Regions from separate parts of the Aneurinibacillus baijiui genome, predicted to be linked through region 2. Evidence: riboswitches for the same ligand, from Rfam matches in the RefSeq annotation. Region 2 holds a riboswitch; each other region holds the start of a gene.
The links. A riboswitch is a leader RNA that binds a small molecule or an ion and turns the genes downstream of it on or off. The one in region 2 is predicted to bind S-adenosylmethionine.

Region 1 (4,202 bases), on a different contig from region 2:
CATAGCGGACAAGAAAACGATCATACAGCGCTTCGAGCTGCTCGTTGTCTTCAGGCAATTCATTGGAGGCTGCCATTAAGAACATCAGTGGTACGTCCTGTTTCTCGCGTCCGTTAAAAAATAATCTTTCATTTAGAATGGATAGCAGAGCATTGAGAATAGCACTGTTGGCTTTAAATATTTCATCTAAAAAAGCAAATTGGGAAGCCGGCAGATACCCATCGGTCTGTCGAATGTAGCGATCCTGCTTTAACTCTTGAAGCGAGACAGGACCAAAGATCTCATCCGGTGTAGTAAAACGCGTGAGAAGATAGTCAAACCACTGTTCACTGCCGAAGAGCTGGGAGATGCTTCTGGCCAATTGTGATTTAGCCGTTCCTGGTGGACCGATGAGCAGCGCATTTTCACCGCTCATCATACTTAAAAATAAAAGGCGAATCAGCTCTTCACGTTCAAAAAAACGCACTTCTAAAAGCTGGATTGCCTCTTCGATTTTTGTTTGAATGGATTTGGGTGTTGAATTCATATGCTGCGCGGCACGCCTGCAAGAAACTGCCGCTTTTCCCCTTTCTGCTTGAAATCTCGTGTAATAGAGACACGGTGCATATAGGTTTTATTTTAACATACACCTTCTTTTAAGCAGAAATGCGGCAGCCGTTTCTTAGTTTTTTGATTGGGAATTATCGAATTGACGTGCAACGCTTTTTCCGAAATGGCCAAGCGTGTTTTCCGCATACGAGCGAATGACGCCGGGAATAAGCGAGGTAAGAGCGCGCTTTTGATACAGTTCAGCAAATCCGCGTTCCCGCATAGCAATCTCTAATTCTTTGGCTGCTTTAATCGCGTAATATGTGGCCATACGGTTTACTTCTTCGACGGTGCTTTCCTGATCTGATGTGACATGGCCAATCAATGAGAAGGTATGAAGAACCGTAATGTTGCGTATATCATCTGAGGGTGTGATTTCTTCGGTAACAAAGAGCCCATTCCCATTTTCGCGCAGGACATCGGCCTGCCCCATAAACTTCATACTTGCCCATGCAAGGCTGGGATAATGCTGCCTTAAGTGAGCGGTTGAAGCGGTAGTAGCCATATTAATAAATAGAGGAGAAGGCGTCTCCGTAAGATGAGGCAGGAGTTCATCGATGAACGGCTCGATCTGTTGGGCAGGAAGGGCCAGAATAATGATATCCGTACGGACAAGCTGTCCTTTAGAAAGAATGTTATGATGAGAATAAGCCTGTGCGCATGCTTCACTTTTTTGTATATCGGGGTGATAAATACCAAGTGAAAAGTTCGTTTCCTGAAAGCGGGTTAACAGAGCTTGGCCAAGCCTACCAATACCGACAATGGCCCATGTGCAAGAAGCTGTGTCCATGTATTGTACCTCCTTATCACCTTTTTGTATATTGTATACCTTACGGAGTGGAAAGAAAACAAATAAAGTGTCAGATAACATGAATAATTGTATAAAAACCATAATTCCTAGTTGACTTTAGGGAATAACCTGTTACAATAAAGTCAACAAACCAATACGAAAGCAATACGGACTCTTATCCAGAGAGGTGGAGGGGCTGGCCCTATGAAACCTCGGCAACCATTGAATTCGACGTGTGAATTCGAACGGTGCCAATTCCAGCAGCGCAATGACGCTGACAGATAAGAGGTCCGACGGATTCTCTTATTAGTATTCGTCGACCTCTTGCCTAAGCAAGAGGTCGTTTTTGTTTTCATAAAGGATACAAAAGAAAGAAGGAGCGGAGAATATGATAAAATTGCAGAATGTTGCTAAGAATTATAAAACTGCTACTGGCATTTTTCAGGCAGTAGCACCAACCTCGCTTCATGTGGAAGAGGGTGACGTATATGGCATCATCGGATTTAGCGGGGCCGGAAAATCAACGCTGCTCAGGCTCGTTAATCTGCTTGAGAACCCGGATGAGGGGATTGTGTATGTAGACGGCCAGGAGCTTACGAACTTATCGAAAAAAGAACTGCGTAAAGCGCGTCAGTCGATTGGTATGATTTTTCAACATTTTAATTTATTGAATAATCGAACGGTTGAAGAAAACGTAGCTTTTCCTCTTGAAGTAGCTGGGATTTCAAAAGACGAAAAAACAAAAAGGGTAGAAGAATGCCTTGAGATTGTTGGATTAACAGAGAAAGCAGAAAGTTACCCATCGAAGTTAAGCGGCGGACAAAAACAGAGGGTTGCTATCGCTAGAGCGCTTGCCAGCCGACCCAAAGTACTGCTGTGCGATGAACCTACCTCAGCGCTCGACCCACAGACGACACGAACGATTCTCGCGTTTTTAAAAGAGATCAATCAGCAGTTAGGTGTTACGATCCTTCTTGTTACGCATGAGATGAATGTTGTCAAAGAGATTTGCAACAAAGTGGCGGTCATGGAGAACGGACACGTAGTAGAGAAGCTGTCTCTCTCTGAAAATGAGATTAAGCCGAAGACAGAGATTGCTAAGCTGTTATTTCAGGAAGATTTCAGCGAGAAAAGAGGGATTGCACATGTTTGATAATGTCATTTTGCTGCTGCCAGAGATTGGAATCTCTATCGTTCAGACGTTCGTGATGGTCGGGATTGCGATTGGTGCCGCGCTTATCGTCGGTACACCGCTTGGTATTCTCCTTTTTCTAACCGGGAAGAATCAACTGCTTGAGAGACCGATCATTTTTCGAGTTCTTAGCTCTGTCGTCAATGTGGTCCGTTCCTTTCCGTTTTTAATTCTTTTGGTCGCATTAATTCCGCTAACACGGACATTAATCGGCACAACCATCGGACCGGTGGCAGCCGCTGTTCCGCTCTCCATCGCGGCGATTCCATACTTTGCTAGGTTGGTGGAACAGTCGTTGCGCGAAGTCTCCAAAGGCGTAATCGAAGCGGCGGTAGCTATGGGTGCTTCCACGTATCAAATTATCTGGAAAGTACTGATTGTAGAAGCGCGCTCTGGTCTGATGCTTGGATTGACGGTACTTGTGGTTAGCTTTCTCTCATACTCCGCGATGGCTGGTGTTGTTGGCGGAGGAGGTATTGGGGATTTGGCTATTCGTTTCGGCTATTATCGATTCCAGACAGATGTCATGGTCGTAACCGTGCTTTTGCTAGTTACTATCGTACAACTGATTCAGTTTACAGGCAATCGCCTTGCACATTACTTGGATAAACGCTAATCAAATTAATTGGGGGGAACATACATGAAAACAAAACCGTTTATTCTCATTGGATTAATTATATTATTAACTGCCTTTTTAGCTGCATGCGGTGGAAAAAATGATGAACAGACGACAGGGGGCAAAGCGCAGGAAGGGAAGAAAGAAATTATCATCGGAGCGACGGCTGGCCCATACAGCGATCAAGTTAAACAAGGGATTCAACCTATTCTAGAGAAAAAAGGCTATACCGTTAAGATTGTTGAGTTTAATGATTATGTACAGCCAAATCAAGCGCTTGCGGAAGGTTCGCTGGATGCTAACGTATTTCAGCATGTTGTGTACTTGAAAAACTTTGCCAAAGAGCATAACCTGCCAATCGAAGATGTGATTCAGGTGCCGACAGCGCCGATCGGTATTTATTCCAACAAACATAAGTCATTAGAAGAAATACAATCAGGTGCAACCGTATCACTGCCAAATGATCCGACGAATCAAGCGCGCGCATTGGTCATGATGCAGAAATTTGGCTGGATTACATTGAAAGATAATGTGGATCTGCTGCGCGTATCAGAAAAGGATGTAGCAGAGAACAAGAAAAATATCAAATTGCTTCCGCTAGAAGCTGCACAGTTACCGCGCTCTCTTGCAGATGCAGACTATGCTTTTGTTAATGGAAACTTTGCCATCGCTTCTGGTTTGAAACTAACAGAAGCACTTACACTTGAGGATATTCCTGATCAATATATGAATCTAGTCGCAATTAAAACAGCCGATAAAGATGCTTCATTTACAAAAGATTTAGTTGAGGCGTATAAATCTGCTGAATTTAAAGATGTGATTGATAAACAGTTCCAAGGTTTTGTAAAACCGGATTATATAAAATAACTGGACAAAGGAAAGGAGAAGAAGCAGATGAGCACAACGATTGGAGATACGCTAGAATGGTCAGCCAGAAATTTTCCGCATAAAAAAGCCTTAGTCTATGAATATGAAAACAAACGACATCATTATAGCTATACGGAACTGAACCAAAA
Region 2 (4,202 bases):
GGGTTTGGCGGACGCGTTATGATTATGAAATCACCTAATGCCAATCGCCAGTTTATCAATGGTTCTGTGGGCAAAAGCTTCTGCTATGGAGCACAGAAAGGTCTCTATATTGTGCAGGGGAACGCGGATGCCCGCGCCTGCATTCGCCTCTCTGGGGCTGATGTAATTATCGGCGGTGAACTTCAAGAGCCGATCAATGATACGTTAGGCGGCATCGGCGCTCGTGCCAACATCAAAGGCTTTGCATTTGAGTATATGACAAACGGCCGTGCAATCGTGTTAGGTGACCCCGGTCCATGGATTTGTTCCGGTATGACAGGCGGCACCATATACCTGCGGCTACAGCCGGAGATGGGGCTTGACCAAGCTGCCATCGAACGACGTATTGCAAAAGCCGCAAAGGTTACACTTGCCCCGTTGAGTCATAAAGGCAAAGAAGACATTAACTTCCTGCTCGGCGAATACATTGCCGAACTAGAAGCGAGCGGCCAACAAGACAAAGCCGTTCTCATTGAGGAACTTAAGGATCAGGCGGAGCAGCACTTTATTATGGTGTCTCCAATCAAAGAACAGGCCGATCCGTCTATCGCTACTGAATAATCTATTGCGTATAATTTTCACCTGCAGCTCCCAATTTGCAGTGTGAGTACCACCTATATCGGCAGCCGTCCTCCTCCCAGGGACGGCTGCTTTATTTGTTGATTTTTTTTAAAACCGTGGTATTATACATTATTAGCAAAGCTACTTATGGAGGTATTATGCGCGTCGGAGCACGTATTCTAAAGACAGGAATTGCCTTAATTCTGGCATTGCTTGTCTGTCAGTGGTTCGATCTTGAACCGCCTGTACTTGCGGCGATTGCCGCAACATTAAGCATTCAGCCGACAGTATACCGGACGCTGAAGCATTTACGGGAACAGATGGAAGCGAATTTTATCGGTGCAGCCCTTGGCGTAACCGCTACGTATTTTCTAGGAGCCCAGCCGTTAATTGTTGGTATCGTGGTAATGCTGGTCATTGTGATCAATCTTCGGCTCAAGTTTGAGAATAGCCTTGCACTTAGCATCGTAACTGTCATTGCTGTAATGGAGACATCAACGGGAAATTATCTCTATTTTGCGGGCAATCGGTTTCTTTTGACTGTTATTGGTGTATTCTCAGCAGCACTTGTAAACGCGATATTCATCCCGCCCCGTTATGAGCATAAGCTCTTCGGAGAAATATCAGAAACCGGGGATAAATTCTCTGTGCTCATGCGGACATTAATTCACAATGAAATGGAAGAGAAGGTTTTCCGGGAAGAAAAAGAGAAGATCAAGACTAACTTTAAGACCATTGATCAGCTCTATGATCTATATAAAGAGGAAATCACGAAGCTTAGAAAAGTTACGTATTCAAGCCAGAAGAAGCTCGTTATCTTCAGACAAATGATCATTGTTCTCTATAAAGAGATGGATATGCTGCGTACATTTGAACGCCATATTTACTCTTCCTTTAAGCCTGGACATCACCTATTTCCGCTCATTCAACAACAGCTTGAAGTACTGACGGAATATCATAAAAACATCCTGCTCACCTATGATGGGATTTTAAAAACACGGGAAGATTGGCACCTACCGGAAGAAATCACAGAAGAAAATACCCGAATGCTCGATGAGTTTATGCGGCTTTATCCACTGGTTAAAAATACGCCTCAAGAAGAAGACGACGGGCAGTGGGGCCACTTATTCCCTGTAGTTGCGGAAATTCTCGAATATGCCAATCAGCTTGAACGGCTCAGCAAGCTGGTGCACACTTTTCACCATCATCAGGGAGAAGACGAATAAAACCTATTGACATACTAATAATTTAAAACTATGATTATACACAGACAATTTCATTTTCTTCTTATCATGAGAAGGCTGAGGGACTGGCCCGATGAAGCCCGGCAACCTGCTTGAACCGTCATAGGTGAAGAGCAAGGTGCTAATTCCTGCAGAATGAATCATTCATTCTGGAAGATAAGATCGTGAAGTTCACTTTTTTTGAACGTACCGCTCTCTTTCTTTCAGAAGGAGAGCGTTTTTGTTTTCTTGGAAAGGGTGAAAAACATGAGCGAATTCATTACGGTTTATTATCAAACAGAGGCGAAAAATTTATATAAAAAAGCGGAAAGCATCGCTGTAGGCATGACCGTAGGCAGTTGGACCGATCTGCCGCTTGCACGGCAGGAAATGCTGGCTGCCTACCTCGGCACAGTGGGAGATGTAATCATAAAGGATGAAAAAGACGGGATACAGCGAGGGATCATATCGGTCTGCTATCCGGTTCGCAACATCACACCTGATATCCCTGCTCTCTTAACTACCGTATTCGGCAAATTATCTATGGACGGAAAAATCAGGCTGCTAGACATCGACTTCCCCCCTTCCCTACTCTCGCAATTTCCCGGACCTGCATTCGGTATCGCCGGAATACGGGAGCAGCTCAATGTACATGATCGTCCACTGCTGATGAGCATCTTCAAGTCCTGCCTCGGACTTCCGCTCGGCGAATTAGAAACACAATTTGCCGCACAAGTTGAAGGTGGTGTCGATCTCATAAAAGATGATGAAATCTTCTTCGTAGAGGATAAGGCACCGCTTGCAGAACGGCTCGCTGCATATAATCGTATTATCAAAGCAGCAGATCGTCCCGTGCTGTATGCGGCTAATCTTACCGGACCGGTTCATCAATTAGTCGATAGAGCCAAATACGCAATCGACTATGGAGCCAATTGCCTGCTTATAAATGTGCTGCCGTATGGCTTCGACATCCTGCACCGGCTCGCAGCAGACCCGGATGTTACTGTACCGCTCATGGCACATCCTGCAATGGCTTCAATTCCAACATCTAGCTAAACATATCGCAGGACAACAGGCTGTACAACAACAGTCGTTAACCTATCGGGCCGCAGGACATATATAAATAAACATATTATAGAACGAATATTCGGAAGAAGGGGGAAATACTATGGCTTATATTACATTTTTAGAGACGAAAGAACAACTTGTGAAAGGAAATGAAGTAAGGGAGTTCTTGAAGAGCCAGGATGTTATCTATGAAAAATGGGGTGTGGACCGCTTAGATGAAAACTTACGGGAGAATTACTCCCCATCAGCTGAAGAAAAACAGCAAATTATCGACTCCTTCCGCACAGAAATCGCCGATCTGAGCGCAAGACGCGGCTATCAGACTGAGGACATCATCGTCCTGTCGGAACAGACACCAAATCTCGATGGGCTGCTGGACAAATTTAGAGAAGAGCATCATCACACCGATGACGAGGTACGCTTCTGCGTGGATGGGCATGGCATCTTCACTCTAAAAGGAATTGATGGGCGCTATTTCGACGTTGTGATGGAACCGGGAGATCTGATCTCAGTGCCAGCCTATACTCGGCATTGGTTTACGTTATGTGAAGATCGTAAAATCAAATGCATTCGTATCTTTGTCACACCGGCCGGTTGGGAGGCAATTTATGATGAAACTGCCGCATCCTCAAACTAATCGAAAACAGAAAGGGAGCAGCTCTACAGGCTCCTCCCTCTCCATTTCCATACTTCAATATCTCCAGTTCACGAATCGGCCCTGTGACAATAACACCTCTTATCTCGATTCAGTCACCTCAGCACCATCCAGATTCTGCACTGTGAACAGTCTATAGTACGCACCCTGCCGATTCATCAGGTCCTGATGCGTGCCCTCTTCCTTGATCTGTCCATCCTCAATCAGCACAATCTTATCCGCATGAGTAATTGTAGACAGACGGTGAGCGACGATAAATGTCGTTCGATTATGCGCCAGTCGATCCAGCGACTGCTGAATGAGATGCTCAGACTCAAGATCAAGTGCCGAAGTCGCCTCGTCAAGAATAAGGATACCCGGATTTTTCAAGAATACGCGAGCAATCGCAATACGCTGCTTCTGTCCACCGGACAACTTCACACCGCGCTCTCCAATCTCGGTATCGTATCCATTCGTAAGTTCCATAATAAAGTCATGCGCATTGGCCGCTTTGGCCGCTTCAATCACTTCTTCTTCGCTCGCCTCTGGAGTCCCCATAAGGATATTCTCGCGGATAGAATCGCTGAACAGAATATTATCCTGCAGCACCATACCGATCTGGCTGCGCAGGCTCTTCATTGTTACATCACGCACATCATAGCCGTCAATGCGCAGCA
Region 3 (4,202 bases), on a different contig from region 2:
GTAAATTCTGTTCCGCATGAATCGTACGGATACATTTCTGCTTCTCTATGATCGCTCCATCTGTATTCGTCTCGTAATAATTATGAAGCATACAGCCAACATCCAGGCAGGAATCGACTCCGCTTGGGCTCCCATTGTATGCGGTACCCAATACCTTTCGATTCCGTGTCAGGACTGCGCCAACATGGCGGCGCGGACATGTTGCACGGGTGGCGGCCATATAGGCCAGATCCATAAAGTATTCATCCCAAGACTTGCGTGTATCCATCTGCCTCCCTCTCCTTCCTCTCTTTCTTCTACCTCAATTTGCATGATCTCTTATTATGATAACTGATAATCAGATAAACCACTACTGCAACAGAAAAAGGACAGGCTACCTTCTCCTGTCCTTCCTCCTGCTGATTTTATTATACTGCAGCCAGTTGGCTTGCCTTAAGTGCCTGTTCAAGATCGGCAATAATATCATCGACAGATTCAATGCCGATGGAGAGACGGATCATATCCGGTGATACGCCCGCTGCTACCTGCTGTTCTTCGGTCAGTTGCTGATGCGTTGTGCTTGCAGGGTGAATCACAAGCGTTTTTGCATCGCCGACGTTTGCAAGATGAGAGAGAAGCTTTAAGCTATTAATGAACCGTTTGCCTTCTTCTAAGCCACCCTTAATCCCAAAGGTAAAGATAGACCCCGCACCTTTTGGCAAGTATTTCTGTGCGCGCTCATAGTATTGATTGCTCTCAAGCCCCGCGTAGTTCACCCATTCTACCAGTTCGTGATTTTCCAAGTATTGCGCTACTTTTTTTGCGTTCTCCACATGACGGTCCATACGCAGATGAAGCGTCTCTAAGCCTTGGAGGAACAGCCAGGAATTAAATGGCGATACCGCAGCGCCAAGATCACGCAGCAGTTGTACGCGAGCTTTAATAATATAGGCAAGATTTCCAACCGCCTCTGTGTATACGACACCATGATAGCTTGGATCTGGTTCAGTAAGACCTGGGAATTTGCCATTGTTCCAGTCAAATTTACCAGAATCGACAATTACACCACCGATGGATGTTCCGTGTCCGCCGATGAATTTGGTAGCGGAATGTACGACAATGTCAGCACCGAATTCAATCGGGCGGCACAAATATGGTGTTGCGAATGTATTGTCTACAATGAACGGGATTCCATTCTCGTGTGCAATCCCAGCCAATACTTCTAGATCAACGACATCCGTACGCGGATTGCCAATTGTTTCCGTGTACAGCGCTTTTGTTTTGTCCGTGATAGCTGCGCGAATTTCATCCGTGTTTTCTGGATTCACGAACTTTACTGTGATGCCAAGCTTTGGCAGAGTATGAGCGAACAGGTTGTATGTTCCGCCATACAGGTTGCTTGAAGCAACAACCTCATCTCCCGCATGGGCAATATTAAGGATCGAGAAGGTGATCGCCGCCTGACCGGATGCGACCGCCAGCGCACCAACCCCCCCTTCAAGCTGTGCAATCCGATTCTCAAACGTATCCTGTGTCGGATTCATAATACGTGTATAAATATTGCCGAATTCCTTAAGTGCAAACAGGTTGGCTGCATGCTCCGTGTCTTTGAATACATAGGACGATGTTTGATAAATCGGTACCGCACGCGATAGCGTTGTCGGGTCCACCTCTTGTCCTCCATGTAAGCATACTGTCTCAAAATTGAATGTGCGTTCTTCTGCCATTTTCAATCTTCCTCCTCAATACCTAATTTTTTTGTTTCGGGCGAGGTACCAAAATAAAAACCCTCTTCTTTGAGAAGAAGAGGGTCGGATAGGCAGGTATGTACCATCGCTCTCATCTTCCAAAGCATACTGCTTTGCTGGATTTAGCACCTTGCACTTCATGCCGGTTGCCGGGCTTCATCGGGCCAGTCCCTCCGCCTCTCTCGATAAGAGATACTATAAAATTGTACTGTGTTGCTTATGTTTTCGTATGCGTTTCTTGCTCTTATTATAGGCTCACTATTCCGACCTGTCAACTTAATTAGAAAATTTTTATTGTACAAAAATTCCGGCTCGCATTTTCTCTACTGTCTTAGCCCCTATCCCAGCTACACCTGTTAACGAATCTATCGTTTTGAACGGGCCATGCTCTTCTCTATACTGCACAATCGCCTCAGCCTTGCGCGGTCCAATTCCCGGTATGGTCTGAAGCTGTTCTACTGTTGCCGTATTAAGATCAACTTTCGCCTCTTCCTTACCCTGCGTTCCGACCGCTGGTGTACTGCCTGTCACAGAGCCTGGAGTCGCATGTCCTGCTGGCGATATTTGCTCTCCTTTGAGCGGGATATAGATCATCATACCATCGACTAGCTTCTGCGCTCCATTAACTTGCTTGGCATCCGCTTCGGGCAGAAGGCCGCCTGCCATCCCAATTGCTTGATAGACCCTTGCATCTGCAGATAACGTATATACACCAGGAGAGACGACTGCGCCTTTTACATCAATCACAAAGGTGGTAGGAGCAGGAACCGTTGTCTGCCTTGTTGGATCGGGGTTTTGCTTTACCTCTGCGCTCTGCTGTTCCTGTCTAGCATCCTCCTGTACAGACGGTTTTGCCTCGCTGAAGGCCAACGGATGCTCTTGCGGTGTATTTTCCATGTTATAAAAATAAACACTACTACCAAGAATAAGAAGACATATACTACTACCAGTCCACTTTTTTTTGTTCCAAGACCACTGCATACGCGACCTTCTCTCCCTTACTTGTGGTTTTCCAACAGATTACCTATAATTTTCATATAAACATTCTGAAAGTGATAAGAAAAAGGAGGATATACTTATGAGTGTTCATGAAGCCATTACTGCACACTCGGCTAAACAAGCCGAATACATTACCCTGTACCGCAAGCTAGACGCAATGCGGGAATCAAGAATTGAGGAAGCTATCGAACAATATAAGCAGGGGGAAGAGATGAATGTCGATTCAATCAATGAAGTCACACACCAGATCAATCAATTGGCCCAACGCCACCACCTGCCTCCCCGCAAGGTTGTTACCGCGGACATGGTACGTGAATTATGCAAATAATTACCAATCAATTCCATTTTAGCACATGTAGAAAAATATGTGTACTGAATTCCTTTTCTTCCCCATACACATTAATCAATCATATTGCCGGGGGGAATCAGGATGCAGATTGGCTTTATCGGAACGGGAAGTATGGGGACAATTCTCATTGAAGCCTTTATTGAATCCGGTGCCGTGCCGCCTGAGCGTATCATTGCCTCGAACCGGACACCGGAGAAGCTGCGGACGCTTGTCAAAAAACATCCCGGAATTGATACCGGAGCCAACATGATTGTTGCGAAGATGGCGGACGTGCTGTTCCTCTGTACCAAGCCACTGGAATATCGAACTGTGCTTGATGAGATTGCACCGTATTTGACACCGGAGAAGCTTGTTCTCTCCATTACAAGCTCTGTCGGAATTCGGCAGCTTGAAGCTCATTCCCACTGTAAAGTAGCCCGGGTGATTCCAAGCATTACGAATACAGCGCTCAGCGGTGCTTCGCTTGTGACGTTCGGTAGCCGACTGCATGACAAGGATCGCACGATGCTGCTATCATTGTTATCCAACATTAGTACACCTATCGAAATTGAAGAAGAAGCAACGCGCATCTCTTCTGATATTGTTAGCTGCGGTCCAGCATTCTTCAGTTTTCTACTACAGCGTTTTATCGACAGCGCTGCTGCGGAGACCACCATAACAGAGAAAGAGGCAACCAGACTTATGACAGAGATGGTAATCGGTATGGGACGGCTTTTAGAAGACGGGCGCTTTTCTCTGCCCACCTTACAAGCTAAGGTATGTGTGCCTGGTGGTGTTACTGGAATTGGACTGCACGTGCTTGATAGGGAGACACGGGACGTATTCACTCACCTAATCGAAGCAACACACCGTAAATTCGATGTGGATGTACTCGAAGTAAAAGAATCGTTTGCTGACAAAAAAAACTCCTTCCACTAACAGGGAAGGAGTTTTTTGGTGCAGTTCTGATTACTTGATGACTTCAGCGGCGGCTTTTAGTTTGTCAGGAACAGATAGGCCGGCGGCTTTCGCTGCAGCTTCATTGACAATCAATTGTACATCCTTTAGGGTTTCTACCGGGATTGCACCCGGCTTCTCGCCTTTTAGCACACGAGCAGCCATGACTCCGGTTTGTCGGCCCAGCTTAT

Region 1: linked by a shared signal. The riboswitch ahead of AB3351_RS11515 (methionine ABC transporter ATP-binding protein) and the one ahead of AB3351_RS14015 (RuBisCO large subunit C-terminal-like domain-containing protein) in region 2 are both predicted to bind S-adenosylmethionine.
Region 3: linked by a shared signal. The riboswitch ahead of AB3351_RS13525 (homocysteine synthase) and the one ahead of AB3351_RS14015 (RuBisCO large subunit C-terminal-like domain-containing protein) in region 2 are both predicted to bind S-adenosylmethionine.

The regions. Positions count from the first base shown of each region.
Region 1 is NZ_JBFTXJ020000005.1:120,782-124,983, reverse strand. Features, by position in the region: gene AB3351_RS11525 (AAA family ATPase) at 1-526, opposite strand, end outside; gene AB3351_RS11520 (NAD(P)-binding domain-containing protein) at 662-1,378, opposite strand; SAM riboswitch class I at 1,551-1,666, shown strand; gene AB3351_RS11515 (methionine ABC transporter ATP-binding protein) at 1,767-2,531, shown strand; gene AB3351_RS11510 (methionine ABC transporter permease) at 2,524-3,186, shown strand; gene AB3351_RS11505 (MetQ/NlpA family ABC transporter substrate-binding protein) at 3,211-4,053, shown strand; gene AB3351_RS11500 (fatty acid--CoA ligase) at 4,081-4,202, shown strand, end outside.
Region 2 is NZ_JBFTXJ020000007.1:15,442-19,643, forward strand. Features, by position in the region: gene AB3351_RS14005 (glutamate synthase-related protein) at 1-600, shown strand, start outside; gene AB3351_RS14010 (FUSC family protein) at 759-1,826, shown strand; SAM riboswitch class I at 1,885-2,007, shown strand; gene AB3351_RS14015 (RuBisCO large subunit C-terminal-like domain-containing protein) at 2,091-2,879, shown strand; gene AB3351_RS14020 (1,2-dihydroxy-3-keto-5-methylthiopentene dioxygenase) at 2,992-3,528, shown strand; gene AB3351_RS14025 (ABC transporter ATP-binding protein) at 3,628-4,202, opposite strand, start outside.
Region 3 is NZ_JBFTXJ020000006.1:182,267-186,468, reverse strand. Features, by position in the region: gene AB3351_RS13530 (deoxycytidylate deaminase) at 1-268, opposite strand, end outside; gene AB3351_RS13525 (homocysteine synthase) at 408-1,706, opposite strand; SAM riboswitch class I at 1,816-1,919, opposite strand; gene AB3351_RS13520 (helix-hairpin-helix domain-containing protein) at 2,019-2,708, opposite strand; gene AB3351_RS13515 (DUF2533 family protein) at 2,806-3,054, shown strand; gene comER (late competence protein ComER) at 3,157-3,993, shown strand; gene AB3351_RS13505 (ABC transporter substrate-binding protein) at 4,024-4,202, opposite strand, start outside.